Regions from separate parts of the Oceanobacillus sp. M65 genome, predicted to be linked through region 1. Evidence: riboswitches for the same ligand, from Rfam matches in the RefSeq annotation. Region 1 holds a riboswitch; the other holds the start of a gene.

The links. Region 1 has a riboswitch for FMN ahead of ACTWPF_RS07405 (ECF transporter S component). Riboswitches for the same ligand answer to the same signal wherever they lie in the genome.
Region 2: linked by a shared signal. The riboswitch ahead of ribE (riboflavin synthase) and the one ahead of ACTWPF_RS07405 (ECF transporter S component) in region 1 are both predicted to bind FMN.

Annotation. Positions count from the first base shown of each region.
Region 1 covers NZ_JBQQCJ010000001.1:1,564,226-1,570,778, forward strand. The annotation lists gene ACTWPF_RS07400 (S8 family serine peptidase) at 1-756, shown strand, start outside; FMN riboswitch at 943-1,086, shown strand; gene ACTWPF_RS07405 (ECF transporter S component) at 1,248-1,832, shown strand; gene ACTWPF_RS07410 (hypothetical protein) at 1,961-2,314, opposite strand; gene ACTWPF_RS07415 (hotdog fold thioesterase) at 2,330-2,719, opposite strand; gene ACTWPF_RS07420 (1,4-dihydroxy-2-naphthoate polyprenyltransferase) at 2,737-3,675, opposite strand; gene ACTWPF_RS07425 (isochorismate synthase) at 3,841-5,229, shown strand; gene menD (2-succinyl-5-enolpyruvyl-6-hydroxy-3-cyclohexene-1-carboxylic-acid synthase) at 5,226-6,553, shown strand, end outside.
Region 2 covers NZ_JBQQCJ010000004.1:246,453-253,005, forward strand. The annotation lists gene ACTWPF_RS16325 (cupin domain-containing protein) at 1-168, shown strand, start outside; gene ACTWPF_RS16330 (VOC family protein) at 208-561, shown strand; gene ACTWPF_RS16335 (DmpA family aminopeptidase) at 876-1,862, opposite strand; gene ACTWPF_RS16340 (redoxin domain-containing protein) at 2,013-2,591, shown strand; gene ACTWPF_RS16345 (hypothetical protein) at 2,658-2,801, shown strand; FMN riboswitch at 3,106-3,252, shown strand; gene ribE (riboflavin synthase) at 3,428-4,078, shown strand; partial or broken gene ribB (3,4-dihydroxy-2-butanone-4-phosphate synthase) at 4,106-4,711, shown strand; gene ribH (6,7-dimethyl-8-ribityllumazine synthase) at 4,737-5,201, shown strand; gene ACTWPF_RS16365 (sensor histidine kinase) at 5,336-6,244, opposite strand; gene ACTWPF_RS16370 (response regulator transcription factor) at 6,264-6,553, opposite strand, start outside.

The DNA of each region.
Region 1 (6,553 bases):
ACAACTACTGTACAACTTCTTAACAACGGAGAAGAAGTTGGGTCTGCTGAAATAGGTGAAGAAGGATCTTTCGCTATTGATGCAGAATTAACAGAAGGAGAAAATGAGCTTACTGCTGTATCTCTACTAGATGGTACAGAAATAGGTGAATCAGAACCGGTTGTCGTAACATTGGATACAGAAGCTCCTGAATTAACCATTGACAGCCCAGAGGATGGGGACAAATCTAATCGTGAGACAGTTACTGTAGAAGGAACTGTATCTGATGCTAACCTAGACTTTGTAGAAGTTAATGGACAGTCTGCAACTGTAGAAGATGGTACGTACTCTAAGCGGATTCTGTTAGATAACGGGGAAAATGAAATCGAAGTTATCGCACACGATCTTGCCGGTAATACGACATCTGAAACAGTAACAATTGACGTTAAATACGATGCGCCTGAGATTGAGAATCTAACACCAACTGAAGATAAAACACTAAAAGCAGGCGAAAGTGTCAAAATTGAATTTGACAGTGAGCCTGGGTTAGACGCAACTTTCGCTATCCATATGCCACTAACAAATGCAAAGAGCAGTGTATCTAATGCTACAGAATTGCCTATGATGGAAACCTCAGATGGGCACTATGTAGGTTACTGGACTGCGACTAGCAATGTTGAAGCAGATGGTGCTGTAGTAGAAGTGAAAGTTAAGGATGACTATGGAAATGAAACAAGGGAACAGGCGGACGGAAAACTAATCATTAACGTCGACTGAACCAATTAATGTAACAAGGTGTGTAGCCTAGGCTACACACCTTGTTTTTTTGATAAAGATTATAAGTGTAGATGAGGTTCAGGTATACTAAACAAAGGTTTCTCAAACTACATATAAGGAAACGAAGCAAAACACTTTTCAAATTTCGTAAACTCACGTATACTATTAATATAATTTAATAATCGATTCCATCTTCGGGGCAGGGTGCAATTCCCGACCGACGGTAAGAAGCAATTTCATGCTTTAAGTCCGTGACCCGCAAATTTATTTGCGGCTGATCTGGTGCAAGTCCAGAACCGACAGTTACAGTCTGGATGGGAGAAGATGTCGAGCCGGAATTTAGTGCATATATTGCGCTTATTTTTCCTATGATTTTTTAAACATACCCTAAAGCCCCGATTAGGCTTTAGGGTTTTTTGTGTTTAAATGGAAGACGGCGGATCCTTCATCACGAGATAGGAATCGATTAAAGATGAAGGAGGAGAATGATGATGCAATCATCAAAGACGCAATCATTCAGCTTATTAAAACTTATTATTCTCGCATTACTGGGGACTATTTCATTGGTGTTATTCTTTATTAACTTTCCACTACCTTTTCTACCAACCCCTTACCTAAAAATTGATTTTAGTGAGGTTCCAGCTCTTATGGCCGCATTTATTTTCTCGCCATTAGCAGGAGTAATCGTTGTTGCAATCAAAAATGTTTTATATTTAGCGATTGGTGGGGGGGAAATAATTGGCGTACTAGCTAATTTCCTTACTGGTGTTTTATTTATCGTCCCTGTTGCCTTGATGTATCATAAATTTAAAGGTGTTAAAAGTGTTATTTCAGGGTTAGTTACGGGCACAATTGTGATGGCATTGGGCATGAGTGTACTGAATTACTTCTTGATATTACCGGCTTATGGTTGGTTTATGGGTTGGGAAATGACAGAGCAATTTAAGTGGTTTTCGGTATATGCTGGTATACTACCATTTAATCTAATAAAAGGAATTGTGGTCGGGCTTTTGTTTGTACCATTATTCTTGAAAATGAGACAGTGGATTGAGGAAAAGCGAGCTAGTCTTATCTAATTTAATATTTTATTGCCTAAAAGGGCTAGTCATGCGATGACTAGCCCTTTTTGCATCTTTTACTATATCTCAATATTATTAGAAAAACCCGCTTGCATTAATTTTATGCAAGCGGGTACGTCAGTTATCTATTGTTCTTCAACAAGATATCTTGCTGTGGGTTGAACTTCTAATCGTTCTTCAGGAATAGGTTTGCCTGATTTTTCACTTAGACCGTATGTGCCATTTTCAATTCGCTCTAGTGCATCATCTATTTCTCGGAGACGATCTTCGCGCACAAGGTTCAATCCAGCGTCGCGTTCTTGTTCAAATTGTTCGGTACCCATGTCTCCGGGGTGGTTGTCATAGTCTGCTAACTCACTGATGGAATCATTTGGGCTTTTTTCTCGGTTTTCATCGATCTTTTCCGCATTCTCTTTTCTTAATTGTAGGAGTTGTTTTTTGAATTTATCTAATTGATCTCTACTTAGATGTGTCTTCATTTGTATCTCCTTTCTTTATGACTGCTTTTTAGGAACAATTCCAAGCGTACATCTTGAAATACAAATTAGTTTTTCTGCTTCATCGACTATCTGTATTTCCCATACCATGGAAGTTTTACCGAGATGGATCGGTTTTGCTAAAGCAGTGACTATCCCGTCACGCTTACTCCTAACATGATTTGCATTAATTTCCATTCCAAAAACGTTCGATTGCTCTGTGTCAATATTGGCCATAGCCCCAATACTGGCAGCAGTTTCTGCGAGAGCTACACTCGCTCCACCATGCAAATAACCGGCAGGCTGACGAGTTCTTCCATCAACTGGCATGGTAAGGATAATAAGATTTTTATCCAATGATTTCGTTTCGATACCAAGTGCTTCCATTAGTGTCTGGTTAAATTCCACGTAAAGGACATCCCTTCTTAAATTACAGCGTCAATTAGTAATGAAATTCCTAAAAGAAGTCCATAAATACTATTAGTTTTTCCAGTTGCTGCCATGGCAGGCATCATTTCGATCGGCATGGTTTTGCCTTGAAATTTCTTGATAACATCAAATGCCTTCACGATAGCAAGAAACGAAATAAGTGACCATAATGGAAGGATACCGGTAATGATGTAAGCCGCAGTTAGTATAAATGAAAGAATGAAAAATGCTGCAAGCACCTTAATGGCATTCTTTCTTCCTACTAGAATTGCAATCGTTTTTCGTCCATTCTTTTTATCTCCATCAAGGTCTCGAATGTTATTGGATAACATTATTGCACCAATAAATAATGCAACCGGAATGGAAACCCAGATAACTGCTGCTATGATGGAGCTTGTTTGGATGAAGTAACTAATTCCTATAATGACTGTCCCCATTAAAAAGCCAGAGAACAATTCGCCAAATGGTGTATACGCAATTGGTAATGGTCCACCTGTATATAAATAACCGAAAAGCATGCATACTAAACCAATCAATGCAATCCACCAACTAGACTCAATACAGATATATACTCCGAGAAGAATGGCGATTCCAAAAAAAGTCAAAGCCAAGGTCAATACTGTTTTGGGTTGAATTCCATCACGAACAATGGTTCCACCAATCCCGACAGATTCCTCGGTATCTAAGCCTCTCACGAAGTCGTAATACTCATTAAACATATTTGTGGCAGATTGGATTAGCATTGAAGCAAGAAGCATGGCAAAAAATAACAGAAGATGAAAGTTCGTATCTTCTGTAAGAGCGAACATGGAACCGACAAAAACGGGTACGAAAGAAGCCGTTAGTGTGTGCGGGCGTAATAAACGCCACCATATCTGGAATCCTTCTTTTTCATTTAAAGCTTGTTTTATTGTATGATTATCTGATGTGCTCATTTCTTTTTTTCCCCCTGATTTCACATGCGTATCGTATCAATTTTAGGGAAATTATTAGGGGGTGTCAATTCACTAGGAGGATTTCCTTGAGAAACCAGCAAAAAGGGAATAAAATAGGATAAGGTATTATGTTGGCGCATTGTTTGGTTACGGAGGTTTAAATTGATGATAGAACTGAAGGAAGAAAATATAGAAGCTGTATTTCAAGAGGCGATCGATATGATTCAGCCTCAAAATAGCAGGCTTGTCAGTATTACGAAAAGGGTGGAGGCTATAGACCCCCTTTCATTTTATGATGCAGCAAAACAATTAAGAACGGAAAGACTTTATTGGTCCAGTACCGCAGAGGCTTATACTCTCGTTGGAACGGGGTGTGCTTTTGAAATTACTGCGATCAAGGATCGCTTTGAAACAGCAGAGCAAGAATGGCATAATCTCCTTAACGATGCTGTAAGTAATAATCCTTATGATGTTCCTGGTACAGGCATCGTCAGCATGGGGGGAGCGGCCTTTGACCCTGAAAAAGAAAAGACGAAGCTGTGGGCAAATTTTGAACCGATTCGGTTTACTGTTCCAGAATATTTGCTTACAGAGTATGAAAATGACTTTTATTTTACGATGAATATAATGGTGAGAGCGGATGACCATCCCCGTCAACTAGCAAATCAGTTACGGGAAATGGAGGGACAGCTTTTGAATGGAACTCCTCGTTACGAGTCTGACACACAAATTGTCGGCAGGCATGAAATCTCTCCAGAAAAGTGGAAGCAAACAGTTAAGCTGGCAACAGAAGAAATACGTCAGCAAAAGGTTGAGAAAATTGTTTTAGCTAGGGAAGTACGCTTGAAGCTAGACAGAGAGGCAGATAGTGGTAATATTTTAAGAAAACTATTGAATACCCAGTCAAATAGCTTCATTTTCTCCTTTGAAAGAGGGAAAGATTGTTTTATTGGTGCTACACCTGAAAGATTAGTGAAAATAAGGAAAAATAGCCTTTTCTCAACATGTTTAGCAGGTACTGCCCCAAGAGGTGAAACGGAGGAAGAGGATGCTCGTATCAGCCATAATTTGTTTCACGACCAAAAGAATCGCGGGGAGCATGATTTTGTTGTACAGATGATGAAGAAGGCGATTGAGAATTATTGTACTGATATTGAGATTCCAAATGAACCGGTCGTTTATCCTTTAAAGAATTTACAGCACTTATATACACCGGTTACGGCCCGCATGAAAAAAGACTATACGATCTTAGATATTATTAAAAAGTTACATCCCACTCCGGCACTTGGTGGCACACCTCGTAAGGAGTCGGTTGCCTTTATTCGAAAACACGAGCTCTTAGACAGAGGCTGGTACGGAGCACCAGTTGGGTGGCTTGATAACCGAGATAACGGCGAATTTGCAGTGGCCATTCGATCGGGGTTACTTCAAGGGGATGAAGCATCCTTATTCGCAGGGTGTGGCGTCGTTAAGGATTCCGACCCTGAAGAAGAATACGAGGAAACAAACATTAAACTAACACCGATGCTCTCGGTACTTGGAGGTGCAGAATGAATCCAACCGAAGTGTTAACAAGGTATACAGCTAATTTTGTTGATGAGTTATCAAAAAACGGTGTAACAGATATTGTTATTTCACCTGGTTCTCGGTCCACGCCGCTTGCCATGACAATAGCTGAGCATTCAGATATAAAAGAGTGGATCGTCATTGACGAGCGTTCTGCAGCATTTTTTGCTATGGGTATAGCTAAAAAAACAGGACGTGCTGTTGCTCTGGTGTGTACTTCGGGTACGGCAGCAGCTAATTATTTTCCTGCCATTGTGGAAGCAAATTATAGCAGAGTACCGCTCATTGTATTGACTGCTGATCGCCCCCATGAATTACGTGATATTGGAGCACCGCAGGCGATTGAACAACTAAAGCTATATGGGGATTATGTAAAATGGTTTCAGGAAATGGCTTTGCCAGAGGCATCTGAAAACATGCTCTCCTATGTGAGGAATAAGTCGGCACGTGCTGTGTTTATGGCTAATGAGGGAAACCCTGGGCCGGTACAGTTAAATTTTCCGTTTCGAGACCCACTAGTACCTGATTTCTCAATTGAGAATTTGTGGAGCAACCAATCCTCAGACCCACGAAATCATACAGTAGAAGGGAAAAAACAGCTTTCCACTAATCAAATTACCTCTATTGTAGAGAAACTGAAAGGTAAAGGAAGAGGACTTATTGTCTGCGGACCACAAACGGATCAAGAGTTGGCACAGGCGGTCACACAAGTTGCCGAAGCTTGGGGACTTCCTATTTTGGCAGATCCGCTTTCACAGCTTCGTGCAGGGGAGCATGCCAAGGATTTAATTGTGGAAACGTATGATGCGATACTCCGGGATGAGAAACTACGAAATAAGCTACGGCCAGATTATATTATCCGGTTTGGAGCTATGCCGGTATCTAAACCCTATCTTTTTTATGTGAATGAAAATAAGGATATTCCTCAATTCGTTGTGGAAAATTATACAGGCTTCCGGGAACCGACTGGTAATAATACAGAATTTATCTTTTCAGATGCAGTTCTATTCTGTAAGTCGCTTTTGACCATTGAATATACACCTGAACAGGACAAGGAATGGTTGGAAGACTGGCAATCCATGAACCGAATTGCAAAAAAACATCTTCTTGCTGAAGATGGTGCTGAAATAACCGAGGGAGAAGCGGTTAGGGCATTGGTGGATGTTATTCCAGAATCAAGTAGTATTTATGTTGGGAACAGTATGGCGGTGCGAGATTTAGACACTTTCTTCTTCACTACTCCTAAACATTTGTCTATTTTGGCAAATCGTGGAGCAAATGGCATTGATGGCATGGTATCAAGTGGATTGGG
Region 2 (6,553 bases), on a different contig from region 1:
GGTGAAACGCGGCTGTCCAAAGGAGAAATGTATATCGTCCCAAAAGGTGTGGAGCACAAACCTATTGCCGAAACAGAGTGTCATATTATGCTTGTCGAACCAAAAGGTGTGGTGAACACAGGTGAGGCTAGCTCTGAGTTAACAGCTGAACAGGATGTTTGGATTTAGCTTGAACAAATACATAATATTGGAGAGAGAGTAGAAAATATGAAAAAACAAAATGGTAGAGTCGTAGGTTTTGAGATGAATAGCCAGGAACCTGAGAAAGCAGCAGCTTTTTATGCGAATGTTTTCGGCTGGGAAGTCGCTGAGCCAAAATGGGATTATTGGGCTGTGAAAACTGGGGAGGACGGGATCGACGGCGGGATTGCAAAAGGCCCACAAGATTACCCACACGGGATAAGAGTGCAAATCGAAGTAGAATCGATTACTGAAACGATAGCACAGGCTGTTGAAAACGGTGCTATAATTGTAAGAGAAAAAATGGATTTTGATTCATTTTACCTCGCTTATCTTGTAGACCCCTCCGGAGTAGGCATTGGTTTAGTAGAACAGAAATAGTCTGCAAGTAGGGGCTCAATTTTGAAGTGAAAAGTCTGCAAATGAATCGAAAATGACATAGAGTGAATCGAGAATGCTGCTAGTGAATCGAAAGCGACATAGAGTGAAATGAGAATGCTACAAGTGAAACGAGAGCGACATAAAGTAAAACGAGAATGCCGCAAAGTGAAACGACAACGACATATAGTGAAACCAAACGGCGGCAAAGTGAATCGAAAACGTGATAAGTGAATCCAAAGCATCTCAAAGTGAAACCACCATACCCCAAAGAGCGAGCGAGACTAAACCGTCTCACCCTCTCAAAAAGCAATAGCTTAAAACGGTGCTTTTTCTATAGTTCTACCTTGTCTCCCATGGGTGGTTTCTGCCATTTGCAGTGAACGAATAACTGCTTCTTCTGTTGTTTCCACTACAGCTTGAAATAGCTGGTTCATAACCTCATGATCATCTCGCAAGTAGACCATTGTCTCATCAGCTTTCCCAGCGTGGTGTTCATAAGTATTCGCTGTGGAAAATGCAATGGCGATATCCCCACTACCATTGTCCAGATGACTTCCCGTTCTGCCAAGCCCAGCTGCACAGCGCTTGGCTAGTCTATTTAATTGCCTGTCATAAAGAGGCGCATCTGTTGCAACAATCATCATAATCGACCCATCTGGTGTCTCAAGCTTATGCTTGCCCCAATCTGCAAACAAAGCTTCTTCTCGTTTGCCAAAATTACTTACCACCAGGCATCCCAGCGTGTAATGCTCTTTTTCAGTTGAGATAATGCGTGATGCAGTCCCTACACCACCTTTATAACCAAAGCAGACCATGCCTTTTCCTGCTCCTACCGCCCCTTCTGTTGCCGGCTGTTCCGTGGCCGCTTCTATTGCCTGTATCGCGTGAGCTGGTTTAACTGCTTGCTCCCGAATCGAGTTCAGGTAACTGTCATTACACTCCCCAACTACAATATTGATGGAGCTTGTTGTATCCCCAATATCCTTTGTCGTCTGAAGCATATACTCCAATGTCCCTTGCCAAACGGCCCCCACACTAAAAGTGTTAGTGAGCATAATAGGGGCTTCAAGTAGCCCTATTTCCTCTAGCTGTGCTAGACCTGTAGTTTTTCCATAACCATTTATAATGGCACTACCAGCACGGACTTTTTTGTAAAATAAATTATCTTCGTGTGGAAGAATCGCTGTTACTCCCGTACAAATTGTCTTATTTTCGTCCAGCTTTTCATACAATGTAACATGTCCTACTTTTACACCAATCACATCAGTAATACAGTTTGCCTTTCCCTTATCAAGTGTCAAATGCCCAGCTCCCTTCTCTATTTTCTATAGTATAACAAAAGAGAATACCAAAAACGCTGTTATTTTAGTGAGCGATCTCTGCTTTTCTTAGTATGTTATGTGCTGGAAAGAGACAGACTATACATAACTGAATGAAACGGAGGCATCGTGATGAAAAGGATACTGTTCATCGTATTTGCTATTAGTATTGTAATAGGCTCTGTATATAATCTTATGCTTGCCGATAAGGAGGCAGAGCATTCCAAAGGCTTATACAATGGGGAAGAAAGTGTGGAAGTTAGCGGAACCGTTCCTCTAAGCGTAAATGTAGGGGATAAGGCACCCGACTTTGAACTGAAAACACTAGAAGGTGAACAAGTGAGGCTCTCTGACTATCGAGGAGAGCGGGTGTTGTTAAACTTTTGGTCTACCTGGTGCCCGCCATGCAGGCAGGAGATGCCAGATATGCAGCAGTTTTTTCAGGATCAGGATCCTGTCATCTTAGCCGTTAACCTGACTGATACAGAAGTGAATCAAAAGACAGTGAGAGAATTTATAGAGGAATTTGGCGTCACCTTTCCAGTCTTATTGGACGAAAAGGCTAAAGTAAGTCAGTTATATCGTATACAGCCAATTCCTACTACGTATTTCATTGATGCCGAGGGAAAAATAAGGTATAAAGCCTTTGGTGCCTTAACCTACGAACAGATGATACAGGAATATGAAAAATTGAGCGAAACATCAAAATAGCCGTTTAACTATTCGAAGATAGGGTATAAAATACCTAGCGTAGCGCGCTACTGGGAGGACATTTTAGTGGAGTATACGAAAGAAGAGCTGTTTTATTTTAAAAGAGACCGAGAGTATTTAACGGAGCTTCTTCAAAAATATGAAGATGACCAGATAAAAATAAAAATACAGGAAGAGATCCGTTTTCTTGAATCGATCCTAACACATTAATTTAAGCCCTCTATGGATGCAAAATATACACCTGCACACCTGATTCTGATTCAGCAAGAGCTCCAAATGCGGGGCTTTTTTTGTATGTTAAAAATGTTAGCCAAGAGGCAATGACAGTAGTATAACTTTAAATTCCCAGTATATGAAAGACGTAGGTGTTTTTGCTAAAAGATGAGGGACTGTAGGCTTTTAATATGTTCGTAATTAATATCGAAGTGTACGAAAGCAATAAGATACGTATGGAATGAGTTGCTTGCATTCTATATAAATTTCAGTTATAACATAGATACAACCGAATAATTAGAATTTCCTTCGGGGTCGGGTGAAATTCCCAACCGGCGGTGATGAAGTGTTATGCTTCTAAGTCCGTGACCCGTGCGGCGCAATGCCAAGCGGTGGATCTGGTGAAACTCCAGAGCCGACAGTAAAGTCTGGATGGGAGAAGGAATTGAAAAGCGAGCATGTTTATTAGGAAACGCCTTATTATGCTATGTGCATGTTGCACTGTTATAGTAGGACATTGTTTTATCAGCGTGCTTTATTAGCTTATTAAATTCTGCCCTTTTACCCTCTGAAGCGATATTCAGGGGGTTTTTAATGCAATTAAATTTGAAGGGGAGGATCGTATGTTTACAGGAATAATAGAAGAAAAAGGGACATTGCTCAGGAAAAAACGTGTGTCAGAACGTGCGGTTACGCTAAGCATTAAAGCGGAACAAATTCTGTCAGACATGAATATTGGGGATAGCATTGCAATTAATGGGATCTGTTTAACGGTTACGCGTTTTTCGGATCATTCATTTGAAGTGGATGTTATGCCAGAAACGATTAAAGCAACATCCCTTAACGCCACACAAGAAGGGGACTTCGTTAATCTAGAAAGGGCAATGGCTGCAAATGGTAGGTTCGGTGGTCACTTTGTATCAGGTCATGTAGATACAACAGCAGAGATCGTATACAAAGCGCAGCAAGAAAATGCGATCTATTTTAGGATCAAACTACCTGCTAACTACAAAAGCTTATTGTTGCCAAAAGGATCGATCACAATTGATGGTATTAGTCTGACCATATTTGACGTGGAAGATAGTACTGTTACGATTTCGATTATTCCACATACATCAGCACAAACTACATTAGGAACAAGAGAAGTGGGAGATTTCGTGAACATTGAGTGCGACATGCTAGCCAAACATGTACAGCACCTCTTGCAGTTTACGGAAAATGCTCCAAAAAGCAATCTAAATAAAACATTTCTACAGGATAAAGGGTTTTTATAAGACAAGTTTAAGAAAGGAGTGATGATTATGTTTCATACTATTGAAGAAGCAATCGCGGACCTACAAGAAGGTAATATTGTAATTGTTGTAGATGATGCAGATCGTGAGAATGAAGGAGACTTCGTGGGTTTAGCAGAAAAAGCGACACCGGAAATGATTAATTTTATGATTACACATGGCAAGGGACTCGTTTGTACAGCTATCACCTCAGACATTGCTAAAGCTGCAGGCCTAGAATTAATGAAGCGTAACAGCACGGATCCGTTGTCGACAGCCTTCACTGTCAGTGTAGACCACATTACAACGACAACGGGAATTAGTGCACCAGAAAGAGCTAAAACAATTCAAGCACTCACGGATAAACAGGTAGCAGCTGATCAATTTAAACAACCAGGTCACGTCTTCCCACTGATCGCTAAGGAAGAGGGTGTACTCGCCCGTAGAGGTCATACAGAAGCTGCGGTTGACTTAGCATTGCTAAGTGATGCAGCTCCCTCTGGTGTGATTTGTGAGATCGTGAAAGAGGATGGCACAATGGCACGAGTCCCTGATTTAGCCGTTATGGCCGAACGGTTCGGATTAAAAATGATCACAATAGAAGACTTGGCAGCATACAGGAAAAAGCAGCAACAATATATGATGGAGAGGGGATAATAAAATGGGAAACGTATTTGCAGGGAATTTAGTTGGTACTGACATGAAAATAGGAATAGTGGTTGGAAGGTTTAATGACTTTATCACAAGTAAATTATTCGAAGGTGCAAAGGATACATTAATGAGGCATGGTGTGCCTGAAGAAAATATAGATGTGGCTTGGGTTCCAGGAGCATTTGAAATTCCACTTGCTGCAATGAAGATGGCAAAAAAGGAACAATATGATGCTGTGATTACATTGGGGACGGTCATTCGTGGTTCCACTCCTCATTTTGATTATGTGTGTAGTGAAGCAGCTAAAGGTGTGGGGCAAGCTGCAATGCAAACAGAAAAACCCGTCATCTTTGGTGTGTTGACAACAGAAACAATTGAACAGGCAATTGAACGTGCTGGAACGAAAGCAGGAAATAAAGGTGCAGAGGCAGCAACAGCTGCTATTGAAATGGTAAGTTTACTGAAACAATTTTAATTAAACGTGAGGAAAGGTCGGGCAGTGTCCCGGCCTTTTTAAATGCAGATAAAGAGAGAGTTATTGTTTTTAAAAGCATTTAGTATTTTTATACCAAAATGCGGCTTGTTTCCTAATGTCATATTCAGTATTAATTAGGTTGGAATTCTATTAATGGGGAGATGGATTTTAAGAATAAACCAGTCATCATTAAGCTCTGCATCGATATTTCCATTCATTTTTTCCACTAATTTTTTAGAAAGATAAAGACCTAATCCACTTGATTCGGTGTTCGTTCTACTGGTAATTTCTGTGTAGAATCGCATAAATACTTTTTCTATGGCGACTTTACTATCTGTTTTAATGTCATTTCGAATTGTGAGTATTAGATGGTTTTCTTTCATGTTATAGTCGATAATCGTTTTGCTTTTAGCGTAACGTAGGATGTTTTGGATAACATTTTGGATAACACGAATAAGCATTATTCTGTCAGCTATGATTTTTTGTTCATATATTTCTTCTGGAAATTGAACTTCAATTTGTTTTTTCTCCAATTGATCGTAAAAGTCTAAGAAAGTTTGTTCTACTAGCTTGGAGAGAGAAAAAGTAGATAATGCTATTTCTTTTTGATTCGTTTCAATACGTGCTAAGTCATAAAAGTGATCGGTCATTTCCATAAGTCGCGTGATGGAGTGTTCAATAATCTTGAGGTAGTTCGCCCTGTTAGCTTGATCTGTAGACGTATGCAGAAGTTGAACATAGCCTTTAATGGACGTAAGTGGTGTCCGTAAATCATGAGACAGACCAGCGATGGATAACTTCACATTCTCCTCCATTTGTATTGCTTGGCGATTTTTTTCTTCATATTCATCAATCATATGATTCAATTCATCAACTAAATCTAGCAATGTCTTCTCACGAAAATCTAGAAATAACCTGCTTCCAAAACTGGAATCAACTGAAATTTCCCTAACTCTCTGTATTAATTTCCTTTGTTCTCTCCTTAAAAAGATAATATAAAGAAGAAGCGATAATGCCAGGAAAACAAATATCCATCCCCACATACCAATCACTTCTCCTTTCTTAGTTAACAAATTTGAAGCCTATGCCCCATACTGTTTTAATATAGTTTGTGCCATCTATGTTAAGCTTATTTCGTAAATTGCTAATATGCATGTTAATCGTTTTATCGCTGTCAAAATAGGGTTCATTCCAAACACTTTCATAAATATTGGCACGACTGAATACCTTTTGTGGATTCTCGAGAAATAGGAGGAGAATAGCATATTCCCGGCCAGTAAGATGTAGTGTTTGATCATTTATCCTCACTTCACGTGTCTCTAAATTCACATTAATATTTTTGTAATGAATTT